Regions from separate parts of the Thermobifida alba genome, predicted to be linked through region 2. Evidence: riboswitches for the same ligand, from Rfam matches in the RefSeq annotation. Region 2 holds a riboswitch; each other region holds the start of a gene.
What was found. A riboswitch is a leader RNA that binds a small molecule or an ion and turns the genes downstream of it on or off. The one in region 2 is predicted to bind cobalamin.

Region 1 (9,813 bases), 590 kb from region 2:
TCGCCAGGTTGGGCGCGGAGGAGGGCGGCGTGGTCACCCCGCCGCGCTATGTCGCGACGTGGCAGCCCGGCGACGGGGTCCGCAACGCCGCGGCCATCGCCGCCTACACCCGTGCGCTCGCAGAGCGGATCGGCGCGGTCCGCGAGCGCGGCGGCTTCCCCGTGGTCCTCGGCGGCGAGTGCTCGATCGTGCTCGGCGGCGCGCTGGCGCTGCGCCGGACCGGCCGCTACGGGCTGGCCTACCTCGACGCGCACGACGACTTCCGCCACCTGGGCAACGCCCCGCACGTGGGCTCCGCGGGGGGCGAGGCCGTCGCGCTGGCCACCGGACGCGGCGCCGACGAGTTGGCCGACATCGACGGGCTGCGGCCCTACGTGCGCGACGAGGACGTGGTGGTGCTCGGCGCCCGCGAGCACGAGACGGTCAACGTCCTCGCGGAGGGCATCCGGGCGGTCAGCAGCCGGCAGATCCTGCGGGACGGCCCCGCCGCGGCGTGCGACCCGGCCCGCCAGGTGCTCGACCGCCCCGACCTGGACGGGTTCTGGGTGCACGTCGACATCGACGTGCTCGACCCGTCCGTCGTGTCGGCCGTGGACAGCCCCGACCCGGAGGGACTCGACGCCGACACCCTCGTGGAGATCCTGCGCGACCTGCTGTCCCTGCCCGGCGCGGCGGGTTTCGAGCTGACCGTGTTCGACCCCGACCTCGACCCGGACGGTGCCCAGGCCGCCCTGGTCGCCGACATCGTCGCGCGTACGCTCCACCGCTGAACAGGACGGCGCGTCCTCGGCGCGGTGCCCGCGGCGAGGACGCGGGGGTCAGGTCGCCGGGCAGGGCGCCTCGGCTGCTGCGGCCTCGGGGACCGGCACACGTCCCGGTCGCCGCAGCAGAACCGCGACGAGCGCGAACGCCGCGGCCAGCAGGCCCGAGCCGACCCCGAAGGCGAGCGTGTAGCCGCCGGTCAGCGCCTGCGCCTCGGGCTGTCCAGTGGCGAGCAGGGCATCGGCGCGCGCGGCGGCCAGCGTGGACAGCACCGCGACGCCGAGCGCGCCGCCGACCTGCTGGGTAGTGGTGAACAGCCCGGAGACCGCTCCCGCGTCCTCGGGGGTGGCCCCGGACATGCCCAGGGCGGTGAGTGCGGGAAGAGCCAGGCCGAAGCCGCCCGCGAGCAGCATCGTCGGCAGCACGTGCGTGACGTATCCGGCGTCCGCGGTCAGGCGGGTGAGCAGTCCGACCGCCACGGCCAGCAGCCCCAGACCGGTGAGCAGTACGGTCCGCTCGCCGAGACGCGCGACGAGGCGGGAGGACAGGCCCAGCGAGACGACCGCGATCACCACGGCGGCCGGGAGCATCGCCGCTCCGGTGGCCAGCGCCCCGTAGCCGAGCACGTTCTGCAGGTACAGGGCGATGAGGATCTGGAATCCGAACGTCGCGGAGACCAGCAGCACCTGCACGAGGTTGGCGGCGAGGACCGCGCGCACCGCGAGCACGCGCGGCGGCAGCAGCGGGGTGGCCGCCCGCGTCTGGCGGACGACGAACGCGGCGAGCAGCGCGGCCGCGAGGACGCCGCCGCCGACCGTGCGCGCCGAGGCCCAGCCGTGCTGGTCGGTGGCGACGATCGTGGCGACGCCGAGCATCAGGCCGGCGGTGGCCAGGACCGCGCCGAGCGCGTCGGCTCCCGTCCGCAGGCCCGGCCCGCGGTCGTCGGCGAGCACCCGCACGGCCGCGAACGCGGCCGCCAGGCCGAACGGCAGGTTGACGAGGAAGATCCAGGGCCAGCCGAACGCGTCGGTGAGGACACCGCCGAGGACCTGGCCGAGGGAGGCTCCGGCGGCTCCGACGAAACTGAAGACGCCGAGCGCCTTCGCGCGCTCACCCGGTTCGGGGAAGAGCGTGGCGATCATGCCCAGACTCACCGCCGAGACCGCGGCGCCGCCGACACCCTGCAGGAAGCGCGCGGCGATCAGCATCTCCTGGCCGGTGGCGAGGCCGCACAGCAGCGACGCGGCGGTGAACACCAGCAGGCCCGCCACGAGCACGCGTCTGCGGCCGAGCAGGTCGCCGAGGCGTCCGGCGAGCAGCAGCAGGCCGCCGAACGCGATCAGGTAGGCGTTGACGGTCCAGGTGAGGTCGGCGGGGGAGAAGCCCAGGCCGTGCTGGATCTGCGGCAGCGCCACGGTGACGATGCTGCCGTCGAGGATGATCATCAGCGTTCCCGCGCACAGTACGGCCAGTGCCAGCCGGCGGGAACGGGGCGGGGAGGAGGGGTGGGACATGGCGGTCTCTCTCTGTCGGTGGACGACAGAGAGAGGCCATAGCAGATTGTTTTTTTGTAGACGATATGCTTTGGATCTAAGTTCGGCGCTGGCGGCTCCGCCGTACCGGTTTCGGTGACTCCACCGGCGTGGCCAGGTGCCCCTCGGCCAGACCGGTGAGCGCGGCCAGGAACACACCCCGCTGCTCCTCGGGCAGCGCGTCGAGGACCTCGCGGTGCACCCGGTCGGCGATCTCGGTGCCCAGGGCGGCCAACCGCTCCCCCTCGGGAGTGACGTGGATGATCCGCGCCCGCCGGTCCCGGCTCGACGGGCGGCGCTCGGCGAGCCCCGCCTTCTCCAGTTCGTCGACGGTGACCACCATCGTGGTCTTGTCCAGATCGGAGATCTCGGCCAGTTCGATCTGGGTGCGCTCGGCCTCCATGGCGTGGAACAGCACGCAGTAGGCGCGCGGCGTGATCCCGATCTCGGCGAAGGCCGCCGCCATCCGGGTCGCCAGCACGCGACCGGTGTGGGAGAGCAGGTAGGACAGGTCCGCGACGGTCCGGGTGGGCACGCTCATGGTCATACGACGAGCCTAGCAACCAGGTCTTTTCCGGATTGTCCGGTGAACGGACCATCCTCTTCCGCCCCTTCCGCGGATGCTCCCGTGTCCCCCGGGTAGTGGCGCGTCCACCACAACCGTCGACCCCCCAGGAGGAACAGTGCGCGGTCTGGCAACACTCATCGTCCTCGTGTGGCTGGCCATCGGAGCCCTGGCGGCCTGGCAGCGCGGCTACTTCAGCACCTCCGAGCAGAACTGCGCGTCGATCGGCACCACCTTCGTCACCGTCGTCGCGGGCCCGCTCAACTACATGGGGGCCAACCCCCAGGTCGACTGCGGAGACCTGCCCGAACCGTCGGAGTGAGCGGCCGCGGTGCGGCGGGAGACCGCTCCGGGCGGACCCGCCCCTGACCCGTCGCCCCGCGACCACACTGCCGGGAGTGGTCCGGAGACGGTGCCGATCGCGGGGAAGCAGGCGCCCGGTGGGGGAGGGAGGCCCGGGGCCGCGAGCACGGTGGACAGGACAGGGGCAACCGCGGACCGGCCGCGAGGGGCCTGCCCGAGCCGCCGGGGGGCCGCTCGGCCCCGACGGGATGGGCAAGGGGAAGGCCCCGGCGGAGCCGGACGGCCCCCGTGATAGCTTGCCACTGCCAGTCAACCCACGGTTGGGCCAGGGAATCCGGTGCGAATCCGGAGCTGACGCGCAGCGGTGTGGGGGACGGGCGGGACATCGGCCACTGGAGCGGTCTCTGGGAAGGCGTCCCGCTCGGATGAACCCGAGCCCGAAGACCTGCTGGCACCCTCCGGCCGCCCGCGCGGCGGACGGAGACCGAACAGCCGCCAGGCTCCGCGCACGAGCCTCACGCACAGAGGAACAGCCATGCCCTCACCGCGACGTGTCCTGTCCGCGCTCGCCCTGCCTCCCCTGCTCCTGCTCGCCGCGTGCGGCACGGAAGCGACCGAAGCCCCCGCCGGCACCGCCGAGGGCTACCCCAGGACCATCGAGAACTGCGGTCGGGAAGTCACCGTCGAAGCCCCGCCCGAGCGGGCGGTCTCCCTCAACCAGGGCTCCACCGAGATCCTGCTCTCCCTCGGCCTGGCCGACCGCATGGTGGGGACCGCGACCTGGACCGACCCGGTCGCCGAGGGACTGGAGGAGGCCAACACCACCGTCCCCCGACTGGCGGACAACGCGCCGTCGTTCGAGCGGGTCCTGGCGGAGGAGCCCGACTTCGTCTCCGCGTCGTTCGTCTCCACCCTCAGCGAGGGCGGGGTCGCCACGCGCGAGGACTTCGAGAACCTCGGGGTGCCCACCTACCTGTCCCCGGCCGACTGCGTCAAGTCCAACGAGGGCGCCGGTGACGGCGTCCGCGAGGAACCGCTGGCGCTGGACACCGTCTACGGGGAGGTGCGCGACCTCGCGACGGTCTTCGGGGTCGAGGAACGCGGGGAGGAACTCGTCGCCGAACTCCAAGAACGCGTCGACACCGCCACCTCCGGCATCGACGCCTCCGGGGTCACCGTCCTCTACTGGTTCGCCAACTCCGAATCCCCCTACATGGCGGGCTGCTGCGGCGCCCCCGGCATCATCACCGAGGCGGTCGGCGCCGAGAACGTCTTCGACGACACCCACGCCGAGTGGCCCCAGATCAACTGGGAGACCGTCGCCGACCGCAACCCGGACGTCCTCGTCATCGGCGACCTCACCCGCGAGAGCCAGACCGCAGAGACGGCGGAGGCCAAGATCCGCTTCCTGGAGGGCAACCCGGTCACCCGGCACATGGACGCGGTCCGCAACGAGCGCTACATCCTGCTCAGCGGCGCCGCCATGAACCCGTCGATCCGCACCGTCGAGGGAATCGAGAAGGTCGCCCAGGGCCTGCGCGACCTCGGCCTCGCGGACTGACCCGGTGGCCAGGCTCGGACCCCGGGGGGTTCTGCTGCTGTGGGCGGGCGGTCTCGCCCTGCTCGCGCTCTCCGTCGCCGCGGCGATCACGATCGGCCCCGCCGACATCGCCGTCCGCGACGTCTGGGCGGTCGTCGTCTCCCGGCTCGGCGGGGGCGAGTCCTCCCTCACCCCCATCCGCGAGGGGATCATCTGGGACCTGCGGCTGCCCCGCACCCTGCTCGCCGCGGTGTGCGGGGCGGGGCTGGGACTGTGCGGAGCCGTCCTGCAGTCCCTGCTGCGCAACCCGCTCGCCGACCCCTTCCTGCTCGGTGTCTCCTCGGGCGCCTCGACAGGGGCGGTCCTGGTGGTGGTCCTCGGAGTGGGCGGCGGGGCGGTGTCGCTGTCCGTGGGCGCCTTCGCGGGAGCGCTGTGCTCCTTCGCCTGCGTGCTGCTGCTCGGCTACGCCTCCGGCGGCACCACCGACCGCCTCGTCCTCTCCGGGGTCGCCGCCATGCAGTTGTTCTCGGCGTTGACGTCGTTCATCGTGATCTCCTCCGCCGACGCCGAGCAGACCCGCGGCGTGCTGTTCTGGCTGCTGGGCTCGCTCAGCGGCGCGAACTGGAACGACGTCATCACGGGCGCCGCCGTCCTGGGCGCGGTGCTGGCCGTGGCCGTCTACACCGCCACCGCGCTGGACGCGTTCGCCTTCGGCAGCGACGCGGCGGCCTCCCTCGGGGTCTCCGTCACCCGCGTCCGGCTGCTGCTGCTCACCGCCACCGCCCTGCTGACCGCGGTGCTGGTGAGCGTGGCCGGAGCGATCGGGTTCGTGGGGCTGGTGCTGCCGCACGCCGTGCGCGCCGTCGTCGGTTCCGGGCACCGGCGCCTGCTGCCCACCACCGCCCTGGCGGGAGCGGTCTTCCTGGTGTGGGTCGACACCGTCGCCCGTACCGCGATGGACCCGCAGGAGATCCCCGTGGGGGTGGTGACCTCACTGGTCGGGGTGCCCGCCTTCGCGGTCGTCCTCTACCGGGTGCGGAGGGGAACGTGAACGTGCCGAAGGAGGTGACGGCGTGGGACTGAGCGCCGAGAACGTCTCGTGGACGGCAGGCGGCAGGATCATCGTCGACGGGGTCAGCCTCGAACCCCGCCCGGGTGAGACCCTGGGGCTGCTCGGCCCCAACGGTTCGGGCAAGTCGACGCTGCTGCGCCTGCTCGCCGGAGTGCGGCCGACGTCGTCAGGGGTCGTCCGGCTCGACGGGAACCCCCTGAGGGAACTGGGCCGCAGGGCTGTCGCGCGGCGCGTCGCCGTCGTCGAACAGCACGCCACCACCCAGGTCCACATGACCGTCCTCGACGTGGTGCGCCTGGGGCGGACTCCCCACCGGCGCCCCTGGGGGGTCCCTTCCGCCAGGGACGAGGAGGCGGTGCGCGAGGCCATCCGGCGGACCCGTCTGGAGGAGCGGGCCGAACAGTCCTGGCACACGCTCTCCGGCGGAGAGCGCCAGCGGGTGCAGATCGCCCGGGCCCTCGCCCAGCAGCCGCGCGAACTGCTGCTGGACGAGCCGACCAACCACCTGGACATCCAGCACCAACTGGAGTTGCTCGCGCTCGTCGCGCGGCTGCCGCTCACCAGCGTGGTCGCGCTGCACGACCTCAACCTCGCGGCGATGTTCTGCGACCACCTGCTGGTCCTCAAGCACGGCCGCGCCGTCGCGGCGGGCACGCCCGGGCAGGTGCTCACCGAGGAGCTGATCGCCGACGTCTACGGCGTCCGGACCGTGGTGACCCGCGACGGGCCGGACGGCAGGCCCTCCGTTCGGTTCCTGCCCCCGGTGCCGGACGCGCCGACGCCGCCGCAAACGGGCACGGTCGGGGGCTTCTCGTCCGCCACGGGGTGACGGCGGCGGGAGTCCTCCGCCGAGGACTCCCGCCCGCGGCGGTCCTGTCGAGTGGCGCCACCTGCGGGAGGACGGTCGGGTGTGACGGTCCCGTCACGGAAAAGAGTTTTCCGTACTGTTATGTCTTGATTACGCAGAGCTTACGGTCCTACTATCCCAGCGGGAGCACACCACCGAAAACCCCGCTTCGGAGGAGGTCCCTTGCCTTCCGCAGGACAGATCCGACGCCGCCTCGGGCGGCGCGCACTCGTCGTGGCCTCGGCGGCCACGCTGCTGCTCTCCACCGTCATGGTCGGCACCGCGTCCGCGCACGGCTCCACCATCGACCCGCCGTCCCGCAACTACGGCTGCTGGGAGCGGTGGGGCAGCGACTTCCAGTCGCCCGACATGGCCACCGAGGACCCCATGTGCTGGCAGGCCTGGCAGGCCGACACCACCGCCATGTGGAACTGGAACGGCCTGTACCGCGAGCACGTCGCGGGCAACCACCAGGCCGCCATCCCCGACGGACAACTGTGCAGCGCGGGCCGCACCGGCGGCGACCGCTACGCCGCACTCGACGTGCCCGGTGAGTGGCACGCCACCGAGGTCGACAACGACTTCACCGTCACCGTGCACGACCAGGCCCACCACGGCGCCGACTACATCCGGATCTACGTCACCGAGCAGGGCTACGACCCCGTCACCGAACCGCTCGGCTGGGACGACCTGGAACTCGTCGCCGACACCGGCCTCCTCGCGCCCGGCGAGGGACGCCCCGAGAACAGCTACCCCCTCAACGGGGTGTCCATCGACATCGACGTACACGCCCCCGGACGCACCGGCCGCCACGTCGTCTACATGATCTGGAAGGCCAGCCACTACGACCAGACGTTCTACGCCTGCAGTGACGTGGTCTTCCCCGGCTGATCCCCGGGCAAGCCGCCGCGCGGCCCCCGTTCGGGTCTTTCCCCACGGCGAACGGGGCCGCGCGGCCCTCACCCCAGGAGGGTGGCGCCGTTGACCACGAGCAGGTCGGCGACCAGGCGGCACACCCGCCCGTCGGCGTCCCGGCCCGCCCACACCGGGTAGCTGCCGTCCCCCCCATCCCGAGGAGAACGCGACGAGGTTCGCGCCGCTGTCCGGGTCGGTGATGCTGAGCGTCCGCTCGCCCTGCACCTCGATTCCCTCGGGGTTGTCTCCGAGGAAGACGTCCGTGTACCGGTCGAAGTCCTCCATCAGCTTCAGGAAGTGGGGCAGGGCGGCGGCGTCGAAGAAGCAGCCGATGCCGCCGTCCACACCGAACCCGAAGAACTCGCCGTCGTCGAGCCGCCTCGGGTCCTGCCCCGGCAGCGTCGCCGGCTCCCACGAGGCCACGGGGACGTCGGCGAACACCACCCGCGCGGCGGCGGCGCGCACGTGCGTGGGATCGTCGTCGAACCGGACCGCCGACAGCGCCACCGGGTGGTCGCCGACCGGGACGGGCACGGTGTAGGGCTCGGTCCTCTCCCAGACGCTCGTCGGGTCGCAGGCGACGACGCGGCCGGTGGGAAGCCGCAGCACGCCCGCGTCGTGCACCTCGACGCGCGCGGTCCGCCCCGTCCAGTGGCCGGACCGGAACACCGCCCCCGGTCGGAACAGGGCGTCGGCGTGCTCGAACCGCAGCGGCCGCGGGGGAGACCAGGGCGCCTCGACCGGGGCGTCCTCCGCCGCCGCCTCCGTCAGGGCGGGCGGGGATACCACGGCGGGGTGCAGCATCGCCAGGTCCGCCCAGTCCCCGAAGGCCGGGGTGCGACGGTGGACCGTGCTGTCGGGGTTGCGGTCCCGGTCCTGCCGGAAGCTGCCCCGCTCACCGTGCGGGCGGAGCAGTTGGGTGTGGGAGCCGTCCACCTCGTACTCCCGCTCCCGGTACCACGCCCCGTCGTGGAACTCGGGGTCCTCCTCGGCGTAGCGCCACTCGCGGCTGCGGATCAGCAGCAACCGGTCGCCGTCGCGGACGAACCGGTGGTGGGCGGTGCGGCGGCGCCCGTCCAGCGTCCACACCCCGCAGTGGGCGTCCCGCCAGGAGATCTCCAGCAGGACCAGCGGTGTGCCCGCCGCGTCGCCGAGCACGACGGCGTACGGCTCGCCGCGCGAGTCGCGCTCCCGGGCCGTGGCCGGACTGATCGGGCCGACGATCGAGGCGGTCGACGCGGACCAGCCCGCGCAGTAGGCGACCTGCGAGAAGAGGGGGAGTGCATGCGGTTCGCTCCTGGGACGCGGGGCGAACGGCGGCGGCACTGGAGCGGTAGCCGGCGACAGCCGAACGGAAGCCCGCGCACCGGGAGCCGGAGAAGAACCGGGGCGGTGGGGACAGCGGCCCCCGTCCCGCACCCCCGATCCGCCCGGAAATCCCGTTGAGCCGCCAACCGCGGTTCTGGAACGCTCACCGGGTGAGCAACGAAACGGAACGCGACACTTCCCTGGTGCTGCGACGGCACGGACGGCTGGCACCCCCCGTCGAAGGCGACGTGCTGGTCTCCGCCGACCTCGGACCGCAGGGGACGATGGTCGCGCTGTGGGCCCGCCCCGAGGACCGGGAGGCGCTGTTCGGCCGGACCCGCGGCAGCGGCGGGGCCTCCTTCCCCGACCCCCGGACGGCACGGCCGGTCGAAGTGCGTGTCGCCGAGTACGCGCCCCGGATGCAGCGGGTCGTGACGCTGCGGGAGCTGCGGATCGGCTTCCCGAGCGTGCAGCCGCTGCCCGACGGCCGCCTCCTGGTCGTGGGGGCACGGTGCCGCAGACGCGGCGGCGACCCCGAGCACAACGCCGCCGTCCACGACCCCGACGGCACCCCGGTCCGCACCGGTGTCCTGGGCGACGGCATCGAACACGTGCGCACCACCACCGCGGGGGACGTCTGGGTCGGCTACTTCGACGAGGGCGTGTTCGGCAACCTGGGATGGGACGACCCGATCGGCGCGCCCGGCCTGGTCCGCTTCGACGCCGACCTGCGGCAGACCTGGCGGTACGAACCCCCCGAGGAAGCGGGGTTCATCGCCGACTGCTACGCGCTGAACGTCACCGACACCGAGACGTGGACCTGCTACTACGACGCTTTCCCGGTGGTGCGGATCCGCGACGGCCGGGCGGAGGCGTGGCCCGCGGGCGTGCCCGCGCAGGCCCTCGCGGTGCACGGCGACCGCGTCGCCCTGGTCGGGGGTTACGACACCGACCACAACCGGGTCGTGT
Region 2 (9,813 bases):
ACGATCATGTCGCTCATCACGTCCCCCCTCGCGGTCATCCGGCCCGGGTGTGGCGTTCCACGGCGGCCAGCGAACCGTCCGCGGCGTCCACGTGCACCACCCAGAAGGTGCCCTTGCGCAGCGACAGCTGCTGGGGGACGGGGGAGCCCGTGCGGGCGAACGCCTCGCGCATGAGGTCGGCCACCAGCTCCCCGTGCGTGCACACCAGGGTGGGCCGCCGCTCCTCCAGCAGGTCCCCGAACGCCCGGCGGGCGGCCTCCCGGTCGTAGGGGCCGTCCTCGGAGTGGAGCGCCCCGACGGTGAAGGCGCGTTCGGTGCGGATCTCCGCCGCGCGGGTGACCGCGTAGGGCACCACGGTCTCGGTGCAGCGCGCGGCCGCCGAGGAGACCACCCGCAGCGGGCCGAACACGGCGAGCACCTCGGCCAGGGTCAGGGCGTCGGCGCGGCCGGCCTCGTCCAGGGGGCGCAGCAGGTCGTGGTCGTTCCACTCGCTCTTGTCCCCCGCCGAGGCGTGCCGCAGCAGGATCAGCGGCACCGTCCGCGCCGGACCGGCCCGGAAGTGGTCCAGCACGTGCACGTCGTGGTCGTAGGTGAGGCGGTCGCGGGCCTCGGCCACCGGAAGCCACTCCAGCGCGTCCACCTCCTCGTTGGGGGCGAACCGCGGGACGGCGGCCGGTTCGGGGGTGGCCGCCCACCACTCGACCTGCTTGGGCCAGCCGTCTTTCAGGTAGCGCTGCGAGGGCAGGCGGCGGCCCAGCACCGGGGCCAGGCCGGTCTCCTCGCCGACCTCGCGCACCGCCGCGGTGAGGAGGTGCTCGCCGTTCTTCAGCTTGCCCTTGGGCAGCGTCCAGTCGTCGCGGCCCGGACGGTGGATGAGCGCCACCTCGCTGCCGCGGCCGCCGTCCCGCCACAGCACCGCTCCCGCCGCCCGGATGGGCTCCAGGTAGCCGCCGGGCGCGGTGTCCTGCGGCGAAGAGGCGCCGGCGGCGGGTTCTTCGGGGGTTTCTGGTTCAGCCATCGACGACCCGCAGGTGGCGGTCGCCGCGCAGGGTGCTCTGCAGGTCCAGCAGCCGGGTCCCCTCCTCGTCGTGGGTGAAGCGGGTCCAGCTCCCGTCCGGGTTGAGGTGCCACGTCGACGTGCTGTCGGCCATCGCCAGGTCCATCAGGCCGACGAGTCGGGCGCGCTGCCCCGGGTCGACGACGCGGATCAGCGCCTCGACCCTGCGGTCCAGGTTGCGCGGCATGAGATCGGCGCTGCCGATCCAGACCTGCGGTTCCCCTCCATTCTCGAAGACGAAGACTCGGGAGTGTTCCAGGAACCGTCCGAGGATACTGCGCACCCGGATCGTCTCCGACAGCCCCTCCACCCCGGGACGCAGCACGCAGCTGCCGCGGACCCACAGGTCGATGGGGACTCCGGCGCGGGAGGCGGTGTAGAGGGCGTCGACGATCTCCTCGTCCACCAGCGAGTTGGTCTTGATCCGGATGCGCGCGGGCAGCCCCTGGGCGTGGTTGTTGATCTCGTGCTGGATCTGGCGCATCAGCGCCTCGCGCAGCGCGTGCGGGGCGACCAGGAGCCGCCGGTAGTGCTTCTTGCGGGAGAAGCCGGTGAGGTGGTTGAACAGGTCGCTGAGGTCCTCCCCCACCTCCTGGTCCGCGCTGAACAGTCCGAAGTCCTCGTAGATGCGGGCGGTGCTCGGGTTGTAGTTGCCGGTGCCGATGTGGCAGTAGCGCCGCAGGCTGCCGTCGTCCTCCTGGCGGACCACCAGTGCGAGCTTGCAGTGCGTCTTCAGGCCGACCACGCCGTAGACCACGTGGCAGCCCGCCTCCTCCAGCTTGCGCGCCCAGCGGATGTTGTTCTGCTCGTCGAAGCGGGCTTTGATCTCCACCAGCACGACGACCTCCTTGCCCGCGCGGGCGGCCTCGATGAGGGCCTCCACGATCGGGGAGTCGCCGCTGGTGCGGTACAGGGTCTGCTTGATCGCCACGACCCTGGGGTCGGCGGCGGCCAGGCCGATGAACCGCTCGGTGGTGGTGGCGAACGACTCGTAGGGGTGGTGGACGAGCAGTTCGCGGCGGCGCAGCACCTCGAAGAAGTCGTTCTGGGCAAGGGCCCGCGGCTCCACCGGCACCATCGGCGGGTACTTGAGTTCGGGCCGGTCCAGCTTGTGCAGCTGGGACAGTCCGGCGAGGTCCAGCGGGCCGGGGACGCGGTAGACCTCCTCCTCCACGGCGCCCAGCTCCTCCCGGAGGATGCCGAGGATCTCCTCGGAGATGGTCTCCTCGACCTCCAGGCGCACCAGCGGGCCGAAGCGGCGGCGCAGCAGCTCCTGCTCCAGGGACTTGACGAGGTCGTCGGTCTCGTCCTCGTCCACTTCCAGGTCGGCGTTGCGGGTGACCCGGAAGGCGTGGTGCTCCTGGATCTCCATGCCCTCGAACAGCTGCGGCAGGTGCGCGGAGATGACGTCCTCGACCGGCACGAAGCGCTGGCCGTCGAGTTCGATGAAGCGCGGCAGCACCGGGGGGACCTTGATGCGGGCGAACGTCTGCCGTCCGGTGTGCGGGTCGCGCACGGTGACCGCGAGGTTGAGGGAGCGTCCCGAGATGTAGGGGAAGGGGTGGGAGGGGTCCACCGCGAGCGGGGTGAGCACCGGGTAGATGGCGCGGCGGAAGAAGCGGTGCATGCGCTGCGCCTCGGTGCCGGTGAGGTCGTTCCAGCGCACGATGCGGATTCCGGCCTCGGCCAGCGCGGGCGCCACCGAGGAGTGGAAGCACCGGGCGTGCCGCTCCATCAGTTCGTGCGTGACCGCGCTGATCTCGTTCAGCTGCGCGCGGGGGCTCCACCGGGAGGAGACCGCGACCCCGGTGGCCAGGCGGCGCTTCAGCCCGGCGACACGGACCATGAAGAACTCGTCGAGGTTGCTGGAGAAGATGGACAGGAACAGGGCGCGTTCCAGGAGCGGCAGCGTGGTGTCCTCCGCCAGTTCCAGCACCCGCTGGTTGAAGCGGAGCCAGCCGATCTCGCGGTTCATGAAGCGGTCGGCGGGCAGCGGGGCCTCCTCCCGCACCGGGGGCGCCGCCGTCTCCGCGGTCGCAGACCTCTTCTTCTCCACGCTCAGTCCGTCCCCCGATCCTCCGGCGTCCCCGAGTCCGCGCGCTTCACCGGTCCGCTGTTGCACTCAGGCAACATGCCCGGTAACGGTTTCTCCCAAAACACGCCCCTCATGACTTTTGGTGCATACCTCGTGACGTTCGGGTGGCGGCGGCGTCCTCACTGGTAGCCGCGGATCTCCCGGAACACCTCGGCGAGCGGGGCCTCGCGCGCGTCGAGGACGGCCCCGCCCGCCGGTGCGGAGAGCCCGGCCGCCTCCGCAGTGCTGGAGGGGGAGCGGTCCCGCACGGCGGGCACCGCGACGAGGACGACGGCGGCAGCGCGGCGATTCCCCCTCGGCCGTCGGCGCGAGGCGGGGGACCCGGCGGGTCTCCGGCCCTGCGGGAGGCCGCGCACGCCGGGGTGGGCGGAACGTGACCGGAGGGCGTCTCACATGGTGATCGCGGGCCCGACGATCAGGGTGAGCGCCCCGGTCCGCAGCGCGACGTTGAGCCACAGGTTGCGGTAGCGCGTCCACAGGTAGCCGTAGAGCAGTCCGACGACTCCGTACCCGGCGACGGCCACCGCGTAGTCGCCGGCCACGGCGTGCGTGTCGAACCGGAAGAAGTCGGCGTATCCGCCGAGAGCGGCGTAGGCGACCGCGAACAGCAGCGCGACCAGCACGATCCCGGCGCCTCGGCCCAGTACCGCCTCGAGTCTGGTCTGCAGCAGGAAGCGGAAGAAGACCTCCTCCGGCAGTGCGACGAGCAGCAGGACCACCAGGGCGCCGAGCAGCAGCCCCCCTGCGCCCGCACCGGCGAGCGCCTCCCACCGGTAGTACAGGACGACGGCCAGGACCACGGCCACCGGCACCGCTCCCCACCAGCGCCAGGGCTCCCCGACCCGTACCGCCAGGGCCTGCAGCTGCGAGACCCGGCCCACCCGCGGCTGTCCGGCCCGGTCCACCAGCAGGACGGGCAGGAGGCCCAGGAACACCACCCGGGCCACCGGGGTGCCCAGGACGTGCAGGGCGCCGCCGAGGGCTTCGAACAGCCAGGCGAGCAGGACCGCGCTGAGCAGGAAGGCGAGCAGGCACAGCAGCAGCCGGGTCAGTTCGCGGCCGATCGGGCGTCCCCCGAGCGCCAGGGCGACCCGGTCGTCGAGCGCGGTCCTGCCGTGGCGCGGCGGCAGCAGCCGGACCAGGGCCAGGCCGAGGGCGGTGGGCACCCAGTACACCCGCGGCAGGAGGACCAGGCTGTGCGGGTCGATCCAGTCGACTCCGGCGGCGGAGGCGGCGGCCACGACGAGCACGCAGGCCGCGATCAGGGCGACCCCCGCCCAGAGCACCCACACGCGTACCCGTTCCACCGGTCCCCCTCGACAGCCGGACCTCCAGTCTGCCCCGGAGCGCGCCGACTGCCGCGGAACGTCCGCGGAATGTCGGTGCCCCGGTCAGGCGCCGTCCGGTGCGTCCGCCGCGCGTTCGGCGGCGGCCAGGGCGGTGACCGCGCCCAGTTCCCAGCACGCCTCCCGGTCGGCGCGGGAGAGGTCGCCGACGACGGTGACCGGCGGCCGGTGCCGGTGCCAGGACAGGCCCTTGGCGATCGACTCGACCGCGCGGACCGCCCCGGCGGTGTCGTTGTTGCCGTGCACGTACAGCGCGTAGGGCAGGCCGGCGGTCTCGGACAGGCACGGGTAGTACACGGTGTCGAAGAAGTGCTTGAGGGCTCCCGACATGTAGCCGATGTTGGCGGGGGTGCCCAGGACCACCGCGTCGGCGGCGAGCACGTCCACGGCGGTGGCGGCCAGCGCCGCGCGGGTCACCACCTCCACGCCCTCGACCTCGTCGGTGCGCGCCCCGTCCAGCACCGCCTCCAGCATCGCCTGGGTGGAGGGGGACGCGGTGTGGTGCACGATCAGCAGGCGGGCCATGGTTCCAGTATCCCGATCCCGCGACGACCGCGCCGGGAAGGGGCCGTGGCACGCGGTCCGAAGGGCACCAACCAGTGGCGATCCTGTTTCCAGAGCCATTGGAGCGACCGGGAATGACCTTGGAAACAGGATCGCCGGTGGCTTCTCTCCCCCGGCACCCCGGGGACTGACCCGGTTCTACCAGGGGCGAACGGGACACCGAAACGGCGCTGCTGTACTGTCTCTGGTGCCGCGGTGCTCGGGAAGTCCGGTGCGAATCCGGACGCGGGACTCGCCACTGTATTCAGGTACTCCGCCGGTACGACGCCACTGGACACACCAGGTCTGGGAAGGCATCGGCGGGGGATCCCTGTGAGCCAGGAGACCGGCCGCGGTGTTTGCCCGACTTCCACGAGTTCCTTGGAAAGGCGGACCACCGGTGCACACCCGTGTCCCCCCTCCCCCGTCCCCGCTGCCGCGCCGCTTCCCCCTCCGCGCCCTGCCCCTGGCACTGCTGGCCCTGACCGCGTGCGGCGACCAGACCCCCGATTCCGGCCCCGCGCCCGCCGCGGCGGCCGTCACCGTGGCCAACTGCGGCCACACCGTCGCACCGGAGACGACCCCGCAGCGCGTCATCACCCTCAACCAGGGAGCGACCGAAATCGTCCTCGCCCTGGGCGCCGAGGAACAACTGGCGGGCACCGCCTACCTCGACGACGAGATCAGCGCGGAGTGGGCCGACGCCTACACCCGGGTTCCCGTCCTGTCCGAGGAGTACCCCAGCCGCGAGGCGATCCTGGAGCAGCACCCCGACCTGGTCGTCGGCTCCTACGCCAGCGCGTTCACCGACCGGGCCGCGGGCGACCGCGAATCCCTCGACGAACTCGGCATCGCCTCCTACCTGTCACCGTTCGCCTGCCCCGACGCCGCCGACGTCCCAGAAGTCAGCTGGGACACCGTCCACCAGCAGATCGAGGAGTTGGCACTGCTGCTGGACCGGGAGGAGGAGGGCGACGCGCTGGTCGAACAGCAGCGGGCCACCCTCGACGAGATCCGCGGCCGGTCCCCCGCCGAGGGCCTCTCCGTACTGTGGTGGGACGGCGGCACCGACACCCCGATGGTCGGCGCGGGCGAGGGCGGACCTCAGCTGGTCCTCGACGCGCTGGGCGCCACCAACGTCTTCGCCGACCTGGCAGGCGAGTGGGCGACGACGAGCTGGGAAGCGGTCCTGGAGGCCGACCCCGACCTGATCGTCCTCGTGGACGCATCGTGGGACACCGCCGAGGAGAAGACCGCATTCCTCCGCGAGGACCCGGCGCTGCGCGACCTCACCGCCGTACGGGAGGAGGCGTTCATCACCGTACCCTTCTCCACCAGCACTCCCGGGGTGCGCAACGTGGAGGCCGTGCAGCTGATCGACGCCCAGCTGGCCGACGGCTGAGGCCCGCGGTGAGCGTCCTCGTGAAGGCACGGCCCGGTGCCGCACCCCGGCTCACCGTTCTCGTCGGCGCGGCGGCGCTGGTGCTCAGCGCCGCCCTCGGCGTGGTGATCGGCACCGCGGACCTGTCCGTGGCCACCGTGTTCCGGGCGGTCGCCGCGCAGCTCGGCGCCGAGACCGGAATCGACACCCTGACCCGGCACATCGTCGTCGACCTGCGCGCGCCCCGGGTGGCGGCCGCGATACTGACGGGCGCCGGGCTCGCCGTGTGCGGCGGGGTCCTGCAGTCCCTCACCGGCAACCCCCTCGCCGACCCCTACCTGCTCGGCCTGTCGTCGGGGGCGCTGCTCGGCGTCTCGCTGAGCCTCTTTTTCGGGCTGGGCGCCGCCGGGGTGGCGGGATTCGGCGCGACGTCGGTGGCCGCGTTCCTCGGCTCGCTGGCCGCGCTGGCGCTGGTGTTCGCCCTGGCCTCCGCGCGGACGGGGGCACTGCCGACGTCGCGGCTGGTCCTCGCCGGGATCGCGGTGGGCCAGCTCGGCAGCGCGGTCGCCTCCGGCCTCGTCCTGGCCTCCGACCGGGACGCCGCCCGCAGGATCACCGAGTGGACGCTCGGCTCGGTCGCCGGGGCACGCTGGAACTCCCTCGCCGTCACCGCCTCGGTGGTGGCGGTGACCCTCGCCGTCGTCCTCTGGTACTCCCGGGACCTGGACTCCTTCGCGTTCGGGGAGCGCGCGGCGACGAGCCTCGGCACCGACGTGGCCGGCGTGCGCCGGGTGCTGTACTGCGCGGTGTCGCTGTGCACCGCGGTCCTCGTCGCGCAGGCGGGGATCGTCGGCTTCGTCGGCTTGGTGGTCCCCCACATCGCCCGGTTCCTCACCGGCGCGGGACACCTGCGCCTGCTGCCGGCGAGCGCGCTGCTGGGCGCGCTGCTGCTGGTGTGGACCGACGTGCTGTGCCGCAGCGCGCTGCCCGACCGGGAGCTTCCGCTGGGGATCGTCACCGCCGTGCTCGGCGTGCCCGTGTTCGTCGTCCTGTTCCGCCGTCGGGGAGGCGCCCGTGGCTGACCTCCGTCCACCCGAGGTGGCGCTCCGCCGGGCCTCGTGGACCGTCGACGGCACTCCCGTCCTCCGGGAGGTCACGTTCACCGCTCCGGCGGGGCGGACGACCGGGCTCATCGGCCCCAACGGGTCGGGCAAGACCTCCCTGATCTCCCTGCTGGCCCGGTGGACCCGGCCGACGTCGGGGAGGGTACTCCTCGACGGGGTGGATGCGGGCTCCGTTCCGCTGCGGGAGTTCGCGCGACGCGTCGCCGCCCTGGAGCAGCACACCGCGACCGAACTCGACCTGACCGTCCGACAGGTCGTCGCGATGGGACGCGTCCCGCACAGCCGCCGTCTCGGCTTCGACCTGGACGGCGGGGACGACCCCGTGGTCGCCCGCGCCCTCGCCCGCGTCGGCGCGGCCGGGCTCGCGGACCGCCACTGGCACACCCTGTCCGGTGGGGAACGCCAGAAGGTGCAGGTGGCGCGGGTCTTGGCGCAGGAGCCGCGGGTCCTACTCCTCGACGAACTGGCGAACCATCTCGACCCGGCGGCCGGACTGCGGCTGCTCGACCTGGTGCGCGGGCTCGGACTCACCACGATCGGCTCGTTCCACGACCTCAACCTGGCCGCGATGTTCTGCGACCACCTGGTCGTGCTGCACCGCGGACGCGTGGTCGCCGAGGGAACGCCGCGGCAGGTCCTCACGCCCGCCCTGCTGGGCGAGGTCTACGGGGTGGAGGCGGTGGTGGACGACCACCCCGCCACCGGCGGTCCGCTCGTGGTGATGTGCGGCGCGGCCAGAGAGAAGGAGGAGGGATGAGCGCACCGGAGTGGATTCTCCTCACTGCCCCCGGCGACCTGGCCGTTGACCAGGAGGAGGTGCTCCGGCCACTGGCGGAGCGGCTCGCGGAGCGCTTCCCCGGCGTCCGCGTCCGCACCGCGCTGCTGCTGGGGAACGGGCCGACCGTCACGGAGGTGCTGGACGAGGCCGCCGCCGCGGGGGTGGCGGCCGTGACGGTCGTACACCCGCAGACGGTGGAGGACCGGGCGACCGCCGCGTGGCTGCGCCGGGTGGTCAGCCACTGGCTGCGGGAGGCGGACCCCGAGCGGGTGCCGCTGGTCCGGCTGGCACCGCCGCTGACGGGCGTGTCCGTGCTCGCCGACGCGGTGGGGCGGGCGGTCGAGGAAGCGGCGGAGTTCCCCGCGACGGGCGCGCCGCTGCTGTCGCCGGCGTGGCTGGCCCCACCCGACTTCACCCGCCACCTGCTGCTGTGCCGGGGGCCGCGCTGCTGTGCGCTGGGCGCGGAACGGGTCCACGTGGAACTGGTCCGCGCCGTGGAGCGGCACGGCGCGGCCGAGGACGACCACGTGCTCCTCACCCGCACCGGCTGCCTGTTCCCGTGCACGAACGGCCCGGTCGGCGTGGTCTACCCGGACGGCGTCTGGTACCGGCTGGCCGATGCGGACACCGTCGACCGGGTCGTCCGCGACCACCTCGTCGGGGGTGTGCCGGTCGCCGACGCCGCGTTCGCCCGCCGGCCGTCGGGGCCCGGGGAGTGAGCCGGGGTCAGTCCGCAGCGGCCCGGCGCAGCAGGTAGGTGTCCATCACCCAGCCCCGGGCCGCGCGGGCCCGCTCCCGGGCGGCCCGGACGGCGTCGAGGACCTCGCCGAGCCGTCCCGCCACCAGCTCCTCGTGTTCGGTGCCGAGGTTGGCCCCCCACCACAGGTCCCAGGCGTCACCGTCCAGGTCGGCGCAGGCCAGACCGCCGTCGAGCATCACCACCAGGTTGTCGGCACCGGAGGCGACGTCGGCGGCCAACCGCCGGCCGGTGGTCACCGTGACCGGGCCGCCGATACGGTTGAGCACCAGCCGGTGCCGGGCCGCGAGCAGCTGGACGCTGCTCACCCCGGGGATTACCCGGTAGTCCAGGTCCACCCCGCCGACGGTGCGGATCTGCTCCACCACCCGGATCGTGCTGTCGTAAAGGCTCGGGTCGCCCCACACCAGGAAGCCGACGGTGTTGCCGGGCCGGGTGTGCTCGACGACGGCGCGCGCGTAGGCGCGGGCCCGGGCGGCGTGCCAGTCCCGGACCTCCGCACCGTAGACGCGGTCGGTCGCGGGGGCGCGGTCGCGGGGCGGGTCGGGCACCGTGACGACCCGGTAGCCGTCTCCGGTGATGTGGCGGCGGCAGATCTCCTCCCGCAGCGCCACCAGGTCCCCGGTGCCCGCCCGGCCGGCCTCCGCCTCCTTGTCGGCGACGAGGAAGACGTCGACCTCGTTGAGGGCGTGCACCGCCTCGACGGTGAGCTGGTCGGGGCCGCCCGGTCCG
Region 3 (9,813 bases), 630 kb from region 2:
ATCCGCCAGACGGCTTCGATGGTGCGGTGCGGGTCTGCCGCCCGGGTAGGCTCGGTCGTCCCGGTCACCGGGTGCTGAGTTCCTGGCGCCACCCGGCTTCCTTCTTGATGTACTCGTTGTCGGCGTAGTCGGCGAAGTCCTCCATCTCGTTGACCCGCCGCACCTCCAGCTTGGTGCCGGGGCCCAGCGGGGCGCGCTTCGCCCACTCCACGGCCTCCTCCCGGCTGGCAGCCTGGATGATCCAGAAGCCGTTGAACAGCTCGTGGGTCTCGCCGTAGGGCCCGTCGGTGACCAGGGGCTCCTCGGCGTCGAAGTCGACGACGGCCCCCTCGGCCGCGTCGGCCAGGCCCTCCCCGGCCAGCAGCACGCCCGCCTTGACCATCGCCTCGTTGTAGGCGCCCATCTCGTTGATGACCTCTTCGAAGTCCCGCTCCTTGGACGCCTGCACGGCCTCGTCGGTGGCGCGCATGATGAGCATGTACTTCATCGTCTCTCCCGGTGTCGGGGGAACCGCTGTCCGTGTCCCTCTACCCCCTGCGTCGAACGGGCACCGCCCCGATCGACACCGGTCGAGAAATTTTTCCGCGATCCCACCGGTCCGTGCGTTCATGCGTGACCGCCGCCGGCCGGAGGCCCCGGGCGGTGACCGGGCAGCGGACCGTCGGGAGCGGTGCCCGGGGCCGGACCTTCCGAAGTCCGGCCCCGGGCACCGCGGTCATGCCGTCACGGTCGTGCCGACGGGGAGCGGACCTCCCGGGCCGCCGTCACCAGGTTCTCCAGCGAGGCGCGGACCTCCGGCCAGTCCCGCGTCTTCAGGCCGCAGTCCGGGTTGACCCACAGTCGTTCGGCGGGGAGCGCCTCCAGGCCCCTGCGCAGCAGAGCCGCCATCTCGGCGGTGTCCGGCACCCGCGGGGAGTGGATGTCGTACACCCCGGGACCGGCCTCGCGCGGGTAGCCGTACGAGGCGAGCTCGTCGGCGATCCGCATGTGGGAGCGGGCCGCCTCCAGGCTGATGACGTCGGCGTCCAGGGCGTCGATGGCTTCGACGACGTCGCCGAACTCGGCGTAGCACATGTGGGTGTGGATCTGGGTGTCGGGGCGGACCGCGCTGGTAGCGATCCGGAACGCCTCGGTGGCCCAGGCGAGGTAGGCCGGACGGTCGGCGCCGCGCAGCGGCAGTGCCTCCCGCAGCGCGGGTTCGTCGACCTGGATCACCGCGGCGCCCGCCGCTTCCAGGTCGGCGACCTCGTCCCGCAGGGCCAGCGCGACCTGGCGGGCGGTCTCCGCGAGCGGCTGGTCGTCGCGGACGAAGGACCAGGCGAGCATCGTCACCGGTCCGGTGAGCATGCCCTTGACCGGGCGGTCGGTGAGCGACTGGGCGTACGTCGTCCAGCGCACGGTCATCGGAGCGCTGCGGGAGACGTCGCCGACGAGGATCGGCGGGCGGACGTAGCGGGTGCCGTACGACTGGACCCAGCCGTGCTGGGTGGTCAGGTAGCCGGTGAGCTGCTCGGCGAAGTACTGCACCATGTCGTTGCGTTCGGGTTCGCCGTGCACCAGGACGTCCAGTCCGACCTCCTCCTGGAAGGCGACCACCGCGCGGATCTCGTCGGCGATGCGCTGCTCGTAGGCCGCCGTGTCGATCCGCCCGGCCCGCAGGTCCGCCCGCGCGGAGCGCAGTTCGGCGGTCTGCGGGAAGGAGCCGATCGTGGTCGTGGGCAGCGGCGGCAGCTTCAGGCGGTCGCGCTGGGCCGCGGCCCGTTCGGGGTACGGCTGGGTGCGGCGCGCGGTGGCTTCGGTGACAGCGGCACAGCGGGCGCGGACGGCTGGATCGCGGGTGACGGGTGAGGCCGCACGGGAGGCCAGATGGGCGCGGTTGGCGGCGAGTTCCCCGGCGACGGCTCCGGTGCCGTGGGACAGGCCCCGGGCCAGGACGACGACCTCTCTGGTCTTCTGCCGGGCGAAGGCCAGCCAGCGGGCGATCTGCGGGTCGATGCCGTGCTCCGCCGAGACGTCGAGCGGGACGTGCAGCAGGGAGCAGGAGGCGGCCACGTCCACCCGGTCGGCCAGACCGAGGAGCGTGGCCAGCGTGGCCAGCGACTTCTCCAGGTTGTCGACCCACACGTTGCGGCCGTCGACGACGCCCGCGACCAGGCGTTTGCCGGGCAGTCCGCCGATCGCGGCGAGGCCGTCGAGGTTGGCTGCCGCGGGGCCGGTGAAGTCCACGGCCAGGCCCTCTACCGGGGAGGCGGCGAGGACCGGAAGCGCCTCCCCGAGCCGGTCGAAGTACGAGGCGACCAGCAGTTTCGGCCGGTCGGAGAGTTCGCCCAGCATGCGGTAGGCTGCCGCGGCGGCGTCCAGTTCGGCCGGGGACCGGTCCTGGACGAGGGCGGGCTCGTCCAGTTGCACCCACTCGGCGCCCGCGGCCCGCAGGTCGGCGAGCACCTCCGCGTAGACGGGAAGCAGCCGGTCCAGGAGGCTCAGCGGGGCGAAGCCCGCGGCGACGTCCGGCCCGGGCTTGGCGAGGAGCAGGTAGGTGACCGGGCCGACCAGGACGGGACGGGCGGTGAGCCCCAACTCCCGGGCCTCGGCGAATTCGGCGACCTGCCGGGTGGAATCAGCGGTGAAGACCGTGTCGGGGCCCAGTTCCGGCACCAGGTAGTGGTAGTTGGTGTCGAACCACTTGGTCATCTCCAGCGGTGCCGCGTCCTGGCTGCCCCGGGCCATCGCGAAGTAGCCGTCCAGCGGGTCGGCGGCCACGGCGGCGCGGTGGCGCCGGGGGACCGCACCGACCATGACGGTGGTGTCCAGCACGTGGTCGTAGTACGAGAAGTCGCCGGTGGGGACCTCGTGGACACCGGCTTCGGCCAGTTGCCGCCAGTTGGCGCGGCGGATCTCCGCTGCGGTGCGGTGGAGCGCACCGGCGGTGACACGGCCCGCCCAGTAGCCTTCGACCGCCCTCTTCAGTTCCCGGTTCGGCCCCTGGCGGGGGTAGCCGTACACGGTGGCGCGTGCCGCCGCTGCCGTGGCCTTGGCTGTCACAGCACTCTCCTTCGCGAGCTGCTCTCGGCGGCGACCCCGGGACGGGGGAGGCACGAAGGAAAGGTCTGCGGGGCGGACGTACGGGGGTACGTCCTCCGCTCGTGTGTACGCCGACCCGCCCTCGGAGTCACCGAAACTTCCGCACACGGCGGTCCGTGCGCGGGCAGTGGCAGGTCTTCGGACTTGCGGGCACACCTCGTGGTACGAGGCGCCTACTGGCCGTCGCTTCCCAGACCCGTTTCCCCGGGCCCAGTGCGTGTGACGGCGGTCGTTCCCGCTCACCGCTGCGGGGCAGTCCCGGAATCCCACCGGGTTCCCTCTTGCGACGCTCCTGTCTGGCGGACAGGGCGAACCACCGCGGCCCCCAGCCTAGGGGGTCGGTGCGGGGCCGGTGCACGCTGGTCCGATGATCTTGTCCTCAGTGCCATCGGGGAAGCCGAAAAGGGCACCAGGGACAAGATCACCGTGCGCTTCCTGTCCCGCACCCACGACAAAGGCCCTGTCGCTGCGTTCCCGCAGGTCAGGGCCTTGATCTTGCTGGTCTCAGCTGGCGCACTCGGAGGGACTCGAACCCCCAACCTTCTGATCCGTAGTCGTGTGCGGGATGTCCGTGGAGGTCCAGAAACGGTGTCTGAGCTGGGTGGACGCCTTTCAGGGAGGGCGATGATTCCGGAGCTGTCCAGCCCTGTTCGGAGCCGTTGTTAGCAGCCGTGTTAGCACGGGGGCGGCGACGCTACGGGATCGGGTCAGCCCTGCGCCACCCGGGATTTCGGCAACCACAGCGGCGGGCGACCACGGTCCTCGGTCGTGGTGCTCGATCGCGCCGGAGTCCTCAGCCACAGACAGGCAGAGTCGCGCGATCGAGTGCCACGGGAACCGAGGACGTCAGGAACCACGGCTCGGTGACTACGGCCGGTGGGCGGTCGCCTGCGGCAAGCGGAATCAGGAGCCGTCTGGGGGTGGCCCCGGACCGGGCGGCAGCCCGCAGCCGGGGCCACCCCCAGACGCCGCGACGGCGCGCAGCGCCGTCGCCTTGATCCCATACAGCCAGATTCGGCAGTCGATGCCGGAAGGCGAAGTCTCTGACTAGCGTGCTCGGTGGAGGTGTTTGCCGTCGTGGGCGCGGACGTGGGGTGCGTCGCTGTCCAGGGCGTCGAGGAGGCGGACCGAGTAGACCTCGGTCATCCGTTCCTTCACTTCTTCGGGGGTGAGCCAGGCGACGGCGGTCGACTCCGAGGAAGGGTGCTCCCGGCCTCCGGAGGGGTGGCAGCGGAAGACCAGGGCGACGATTCCGCGAGCCATGTTCTTGTAGACGCCGGTCAGGCGGTCCACTTTCACCAGGACGCCAGTCTCTTCCCGCACTTCGCGGACGACGCCGTCCTCGGGGGTCTCGTCCAGCTCCAGGACGCCGCCGGGAAGTTCCCACGTTCCGTTGTCCCGGCGGCGGATGGCCAGAAACCGCCCGTCGTCTCGGATGACGGCTCCCGCCACTGACACTGAATGCAGCGGCGTTGACGGGGCCTCTCCGGTGCTGTTACCCATGTACAGGAGCATAGGAGGTACCCAAGGACTATGGCGAGCACAGTAGGGGCAAGGTCGGCGAAGCCGATGTACCTCCAGATCGCTGACGACATCGAGGAGCAGATCAAGTCCGACCGTCTGGCTCCGGGTGAGGAGATCCCCAGCGAGGCGGCGCTGATGGAGCGTTACGGCGTCTCCTCGGGAACGGTCCGCAAGGCCGTCGCAGAACTGCGCACGGCTGGCCTGGTGGTGACCTACCAGGGCAAGGGCTCGTTTGTGAAGTCGCGTCCTCCGGTGACACGCAAGTCCTCGGATCGCTTCCGGCGTTCGCACCGGCGGGCCGGCAAGGCCGCCTACATCGCGGAGACCGAACAGGCGGGAGTGAAGCCCACAGTCCAGGTGCTCTCGATCGGTCCGGTTCCTGCTCCACAGGAGATCGCCGACCGCCTGGGTGTGGAGGAAGGGGCCAAGGTACTGGCCCGGCGCCGCCTGTACTTCAGTGACGGGACCCCGACCGAGGAAGCGACGTCGTATCTGCCGTGGGACGTGGCTCGGGACATCCCCGAGCTGTTCGAGGAGAATCCGGGTGGCGGCGGTATCTACGCGCGACTGGAGGACCACGGGCACGAGTTCGCGGAGTACACCGAGACCATTCGAGCGCGTATCGCGACCAAGCAGGAGGCGACCGCGCTGAGACTGAGTCCCGGCTCCCCGGTCATCCACCTCACCCGCAACGCGGTGACCACGACAGGACGCGTGGTGGAGGTCTGCGACACGATCATGGCAGCTGATCAGTTCGTGCTCGACTACCGGATTCCTGCGACGGACTAACCGGCGGGTTCTCTTCTCCTTCCCCTCAGGAGGATTGACTTATGTACATAGGTGGGGCACCCTTGTCCATGCAACTCATGTACATGAGTAGATGAGCTCATCTCATGTTGATGAGCTGCTTTCTGGGTTTGCTGGTGTGGTGGTGCCCTCGATCCCTTGGCAAAGGGCACCACCACAGTCCCCCGAGGAGCAATTCCGTGACTGCCTCCGCTCCGCAACACTGCCGGGCCTGCCGGGGTCGTGGCTGGAAGACCGTCCGCCCTCGACGACTGGTCGTCGTACGTTCGTCCACCACCCGCAAGCCGTTGACGCGCGTCGTCTCTTGCTCCGCGTGTCGAGGAAAGGGTGTGTTGCGGTGACGGGGATCGCCCAACTTCCTCAGTCGTGACCAGGTATGGGCCTCAGAGCCAAGACCGGAGTTGTCGGGGGGAATGAATGCGTCCAGGGGAAGCGCGGGTTCGTGTCGTCGCTGAGGACTGGCGATCCATCACCTACGAGGCGGAGTTCACCCAGTCGAACGGTGAACGTGTGGTCAGGCGTTATCAGTGCGCCTTGCCCAAGGCCATAGCCTTACGACGGCTCAGGGCGACCTACATCGTGGGCTTGTGGCACGAAGTCGACGGAGCGTCGTGCTACCACGTCCGCCAGGTTGTCTCTCCGATCCTGTCGTCTGGTGACGAAGCAGCACGTGATGATGCGGTGCTGGTCGCTCGTGCCTTGGTCGACATGGAACGGCGCGCGACCTGCGGGGCTACTGTGGACAGTCTGCAGGTCTACACGGTGGAACGCGCGGTGGACTGGCAAGCCCTCTGACGCTTGTCGAGGCACAGAGTCATAAACGCGAGTGGGTTAGATCAACTTGGATCAAGTTCGCAGGTAAACTTGACCAAACGAGCGATGGACCAACCGGATGGTCAACATGTCAGGTCTGGAGTTTACGCCTCCTAAATACGCGCAGATCGTCCGAACGCTCCAAGAGCGGATCGAAGACGGTACCTACCCGGTGGGCGAGAAGCTGCCCTCCGAGACGCGTTTGGTGCGTGAGTTCGGCGCGGGTCGGTCTACGGTTGTTCGTGCTCTCCAGATCCTCAGCATGCAGGGATGGATCGAACGCGAACACGGGCGCGGTTCGTTCGTCAAGGGCGTTCCTCACCAGGCTGTCGAACGTTCGCATGCCGGGGCGAGTGCCTTTGAAGCTCCGGAGAACTCCAAGAGCGACCAGATCGTCTGTGCGGGACGGATGTCCGTTCCCGCGACCATCGCTGAGACGATCGGCCTACCCGAGAACGCTCCGGCGATCATGCGGCGGCGCTTGGTGCTCGTCGACGACGAACCAAGCGAGTTGGTGACGCTGTGGTTTCCTCTGGACGTGGCAGAAGGAACGGACCTTGGGGACCCCACCCCGATCAGCATCGGTGCCCGTGAACACATCCAGCGTGTCAAGCAACTCCGTCCTTCACTGGTCTTCGAGCGGCTCAGCGCACGACTGGCCACCGATGAGGAGAATGAACTCCTCGGACTCGAAAAGGGGACCCCAGTGCTCGGGATCGTCGCGCGGATAGTGGACACCTCGGGAGAAGTGCTTGCCGTCGCCGAAGTAGTTCTCCCCGGTGACCTGCATGAACTGGAAGACTCCTACTCGGCTGTGTAGGGGCCAGGGAAGCTCGATCACTTAGCCACTTGTTTGGTCAAGTTGGGCGGGCTATCCTGGCTTCAACTTAGTCAAACAAGTGGCTAAGTGATCGAGTGGATGTCCTGGAGAGGTGCTGCTAGATGGCGATTCAGGGTGCGTTGCCGGTGGAGTTCGGGACGGTGTTTCCGCATGGGGCGTTCGCGTTGGGGGTGGAGGCGGTGACGAACTTCGAGACCAAGCGGCCGGAGGTGGACCGGGAGACCGGGTTGCCGTTGTGGGCGGTGGAGGTGATCGACGCCGACCCCAACGCGCGGGGCAAGGCCAAGTCGGTGAAGGTCAAGGTGGCGGCCGAGGTCTGCCCGACCCTGCCCGATGAGGTGGCGGGGCTGCCGTTCCGGCCGGTGGAGTTCGAGGGCATGTCGGTCATGCCCTACGTGGACGACAACGGGCGCCGGCCTCGGGTGGCCTACTCGCTGCGGGCGCGCGGCCTGAAGGCTCCCGGCGCTGGTGCGCGCCGTGGTGCGGCCAAGGACGCCGCCTAGCTCCTGACAAGCAAGCGGGGCGGCCTGGTGCTGCAACACCGAGCCGCCCCTTCAACCCCTCCGTATTTCCGTTCGGCTTGCCAACCGATGAACCACAGAAGAGGTGTGTCTGATTATGGCTGACCAGCCGCCTCCCGTCTCACCCCGGGAGATCTCCGAGTTCCTGGCCCTGGTCCGTGAACGCTCCACGAACCGCGTCCCGTCGACTCCGGCCGAGGACGTGGTGTTCTTCGAGCGCAAGGCGGACCTGCTGTCCCGGATCGCCGTGCACTCCTTCGACCCTGAGGCGGTGGAGGTGGCGGCGATCGCCCGGGCCCAGCTCGACGCGGCCCGCTCCCGCCTGGCCGACTCGGCGGGGGGTGGGTGCTGATGTGGTGGTCTCCTCGCCCGGCCGCCCAGCAGGTGTCGGTGACGACTCCGGTTCCGGCGCAGGCGTTCCGGTTCGCCACGCCGGTGCTGCCCACGCCGGTGGCGTTGATCGTGGCCCGCTGGCTGGCCCGCGCCTTGGTGCTGGTGGTGGGGCTGCCGTTCCGCTTCCCCATCGCCACGGTGGCGGCTGTTGTCTCGTTCCTCGTCTGGCACTGGTTCGGCTGGGTGGTCGTGGCGGTGGCTTGGTCGCTGGTGGATGTGGGGTTGTTGGTGTGGTGGCGGCGCTGGCCTTCCTCGTTTCGCCGGTGGGTGGGGCTGCGGCTGCTGGCCGCTTGGCGGTGGTGGTGGGTGTATGCCCGTCAGTGGCAGCCGGTGCTCGTGGTGGCGGGGTTGGCTGAGACCTACCAAGAGCGCCAGTACCTGCCCCGGATTCGGCGGGTGACGTGTTCGGAGTGGGCCGACCGGGTGCGCGTGCGCCTGGTGGCGGGCACGACTCCCGCGGACTTCGAGAACCGGGTTGCCGAGTTGGCGCACGGGTTCGGCGCGCCCTCCTGCCGGGTGGTGGTGCTCGGCCCGCGTGACATCGTGTGCGAGTTCCCGCGCTGGGACACCCTCGCCGCCCCCATCGACGCCCTGGACGTGCCCGAGGCGGTCGATCTGGGAGCGCTGCCGGTGGGGCTTCAGGAGGACGGCACGCTGTGGCGGCTCAGGTTGCACGGCACGCATGTGCTGGTGGTGGGGGTGACCGGCTCGGGTAAGGGCTCGGTGCTGTGGTCGGCGGTCCGTGCCATGCTTCCGGCCCTGGTGGACGGGACGGTGCAGGTGTGGGCGGTGGATCCCAAGCGGATGGAACTGTCCTACGGCCGCTCCCTGTTCGCCCGGTATGCCGACACGGGAGAAGCGGCGGTGGCCCTGCTGGAAGACGCGGTGGCCGAGATGCAGAACCGGGCCGAACGCTACGCCGGACACCGACGCTCCCACACTCCCACGACCGAGGATCCGTTCGTGGTGGTGGTGTTGGATGAGGTGGCGTTCCTGACCGCCTACCACCCCGACCGGGACGTGCGGCGTCGCGCGGAGAACGCGATCGCCACGCTCACATCCCAGGGGCGTTCGGTGGGGTTTTGCGTCCTGGTGGCGTTGCAGGATCCGCGCAAGGAGTTCATGAACCTGCGCAACCTGTTTCCCGACAAGATCGCCCTGCGCCTGGATGAGGCCGCCCAGGTCGACATGGTGCTCGGCGAAGGCGCACGCGACCGGGGCGCGAACGCGCACCTGATCGATCCGGCCCTTCCTGGGGTGGCGTTCGTCCGGCTGGAGGGCTCTCCCATGCCGGTGCGGGTGCGGGCGGCCTACGTCTGCGATGACGACATTGACGCTATGGCGGCCGTGGTCCAACGGGCCTCCTCGGCAAGTGCGGCGGTGGGGTCGGCGGATTCGATGGTGACGGCGACTCTGCGCGTGGTGGGAGAGGCCGCGTAGATGCCCACGCCGACCGGTAAGACCACCCGCGCCGAACGTCTGGCTCAGCCGTTGGCGCGGGTGGTCGCTGAACAGGTCGCTGCCGACCACGGGGTGTGCATCCGCCCGGTGGCCCTACGGCGCATCGACACCACCACCGGGGCCAGCGAGGTCATCGACGTGCCCTGCGGGTCCACGCTGGAATCCCGCTGCCCGGCCTGTGCGCGGCGCAAGCGGTCCCTGCGGCGCACTCAGTGTGAGGAGGGCTGGCACCTGGCCGAAGAACCCGTCATCACCCCCAACGAACCGACCACGGTGCAGCGGGCCTGGGTGGAACGGCGGGCGGTGGTCACGGCTGAACGCGACCGGCTGGCCGCTCGTGGCGCTGACCCCGAGGCCCTGGCCGAACTGGAT

Region 1: another riboswitch for cobalamin. It lies ahead of FOF52_RS00120 (ABC transporter substrate-binding protein); the one in region 2 lies ahead of FOF52_RS19425 (ABC transporter substrate-binding protein).
Region 3: another riboswitch for cobalamin. It lies ahead of metE (5-methyltetrahydropteroyltriglutamate--homocysteine S-methyltransferase); the one in region 2 lies ahead of FOF52_RS19425 (ABC transporter substrate-binding protein).

What each region holds. Positions count from the first base shown of each region.
Region 1 covers NZ_CP051627.1:27,558-37,370, forward strand. The annotation lists gene FOF52_RS00100 (arginase family protein) at 1-770, shown strand, start outside; gene FOF52_RS00105 (MFS transporter) at 819-2,276, opposite strand; gene FOF52_RS00110 (MarR family winged helix-turn-helix transcriptional regulator) at 2,353-2,841, opposite strand; gene FOF52_RS00115 (hypothetical protein) at 2,978-3,181, shown strand; cobalamin riboswitch at 3,452-3,629, shown strand; gene FOF52_RS00120 (ABC transporter substrate-binding protein) at 3,698-4,723, shown strand; gene FOF52_RS00125 (FecCD family ABC transporter permease) at 4,728-5,753, shown strand; gene FOF52_RS00130 (ABC transporter ATP-binding protein) at 5,776-6,603, shown strand; gene FOF52_RS00135 (lytic polysaccharide monooxygenase auxiliary activity family 9 protein) at 6,805-7,512, shown strand; partial or broken gene FOF52_RS22220 (hypothetical protein) at 7,581-7,679, opposite strand; partial or broken gene FOF52_RS22070 (DUF4241 domain-containing protein) at 7,696-8,340, opposite strand; gene FOF52_RS00140 (hypothetical protein) at 8,597-8,794, shown strand; gene FOF52_RS00145 (hypothetical protein) at 9,015-9,813, shown strand, end outside.
Region 2 covers NZ_CP051627.1:4,344,620-4,354,432, reverse strand. The annotation lists gene FOF52_RS19455 (TrmH family RNA methyltransferase) at 1-17, opposite strand, end outside; gene FOF52_RS19450 (NUDIX hydrolase) at 35-1,018, opposite strand; gene FOF52_RS19445 (RNA degradosome polyphosphate kinase) at 1,011-3,068, opposite strand; gene FOF52_RS19440 (hypothetical protein) at 3,272-3,409, opposite strand; gene FOF52_RS19435 (CPBP family intramembrane glutamic endopeptidase) at 3,542-4,459, opposite strand; gene FOF52_RS19430 (flavodoxin family protein) at 4,544-5,023, opposite strand; cobalamin riboswitch at 5,239-5,410, shown strand; gene FOF52_RS19425 (ABC transporter substrate-binding protein) at 5,442-6,443, shown strand; gene FOF52_RS19420 (FecCD family ABC transporter permease) at 6,452-7,504, shown strand; gene FOF52_RS19415 (ABC transporter ATP-binding protein) at 7,497-8,303, shown strand; gene FOF52_RS19410 ((2Fe-2S) ferredoxin domain-containing protein) at 8,300-9,043, shown strand; gene cobF (precorrin-6A synthase (deacetylating)) at 9,051-9,813, opposite strand, start outside.
Region 3 covers NZ_CP051627.1:3,717,406-3,727,218, reverse strand. The annotation lists gene FOF52_RS16510 (RNA polymerase sigma factor) at 1-68, opposite strand, end outside; gene FOF52_RS16505 (YciI family protein) at 65-487, opposite strand; gene metE (5-methyltetrahydropteroyltriglutamate--homocysteine S-methyltransferase) at 724-3,042, opposite strand; cobalamin riboswitch at 3,194-3,414, opposite strand; gene FOF52_RS16495 (NUDIX hydrolase) at 4,129-4,596, opposite strand; gene FOF52_RS16490 (GntR family transcriptional regulator) at 4,615-5,394, shown strand; gene FOF52_RS16485 (hypothetical protein) at 5,830-6,207, shown strand; gene FOF52_RS16480 (GntR family transcriptional regulator) at 6,305-7,045, shown strand; gene FOF52_RS16475 (plasmid replication, integration and excision activator) at 7,168-7,569, shown strand; gene FOF52_RS16470 (hypothetical protein) at 7,685-7,939, shown strand; gene FOF52_RS16465 (FtsK/SpoIIIE domain-containing protein) at 7,939-9,420, shown strand; gene FOF52_RS16460 (replication initiator) at 9,421-9,813, shown strand, end outside.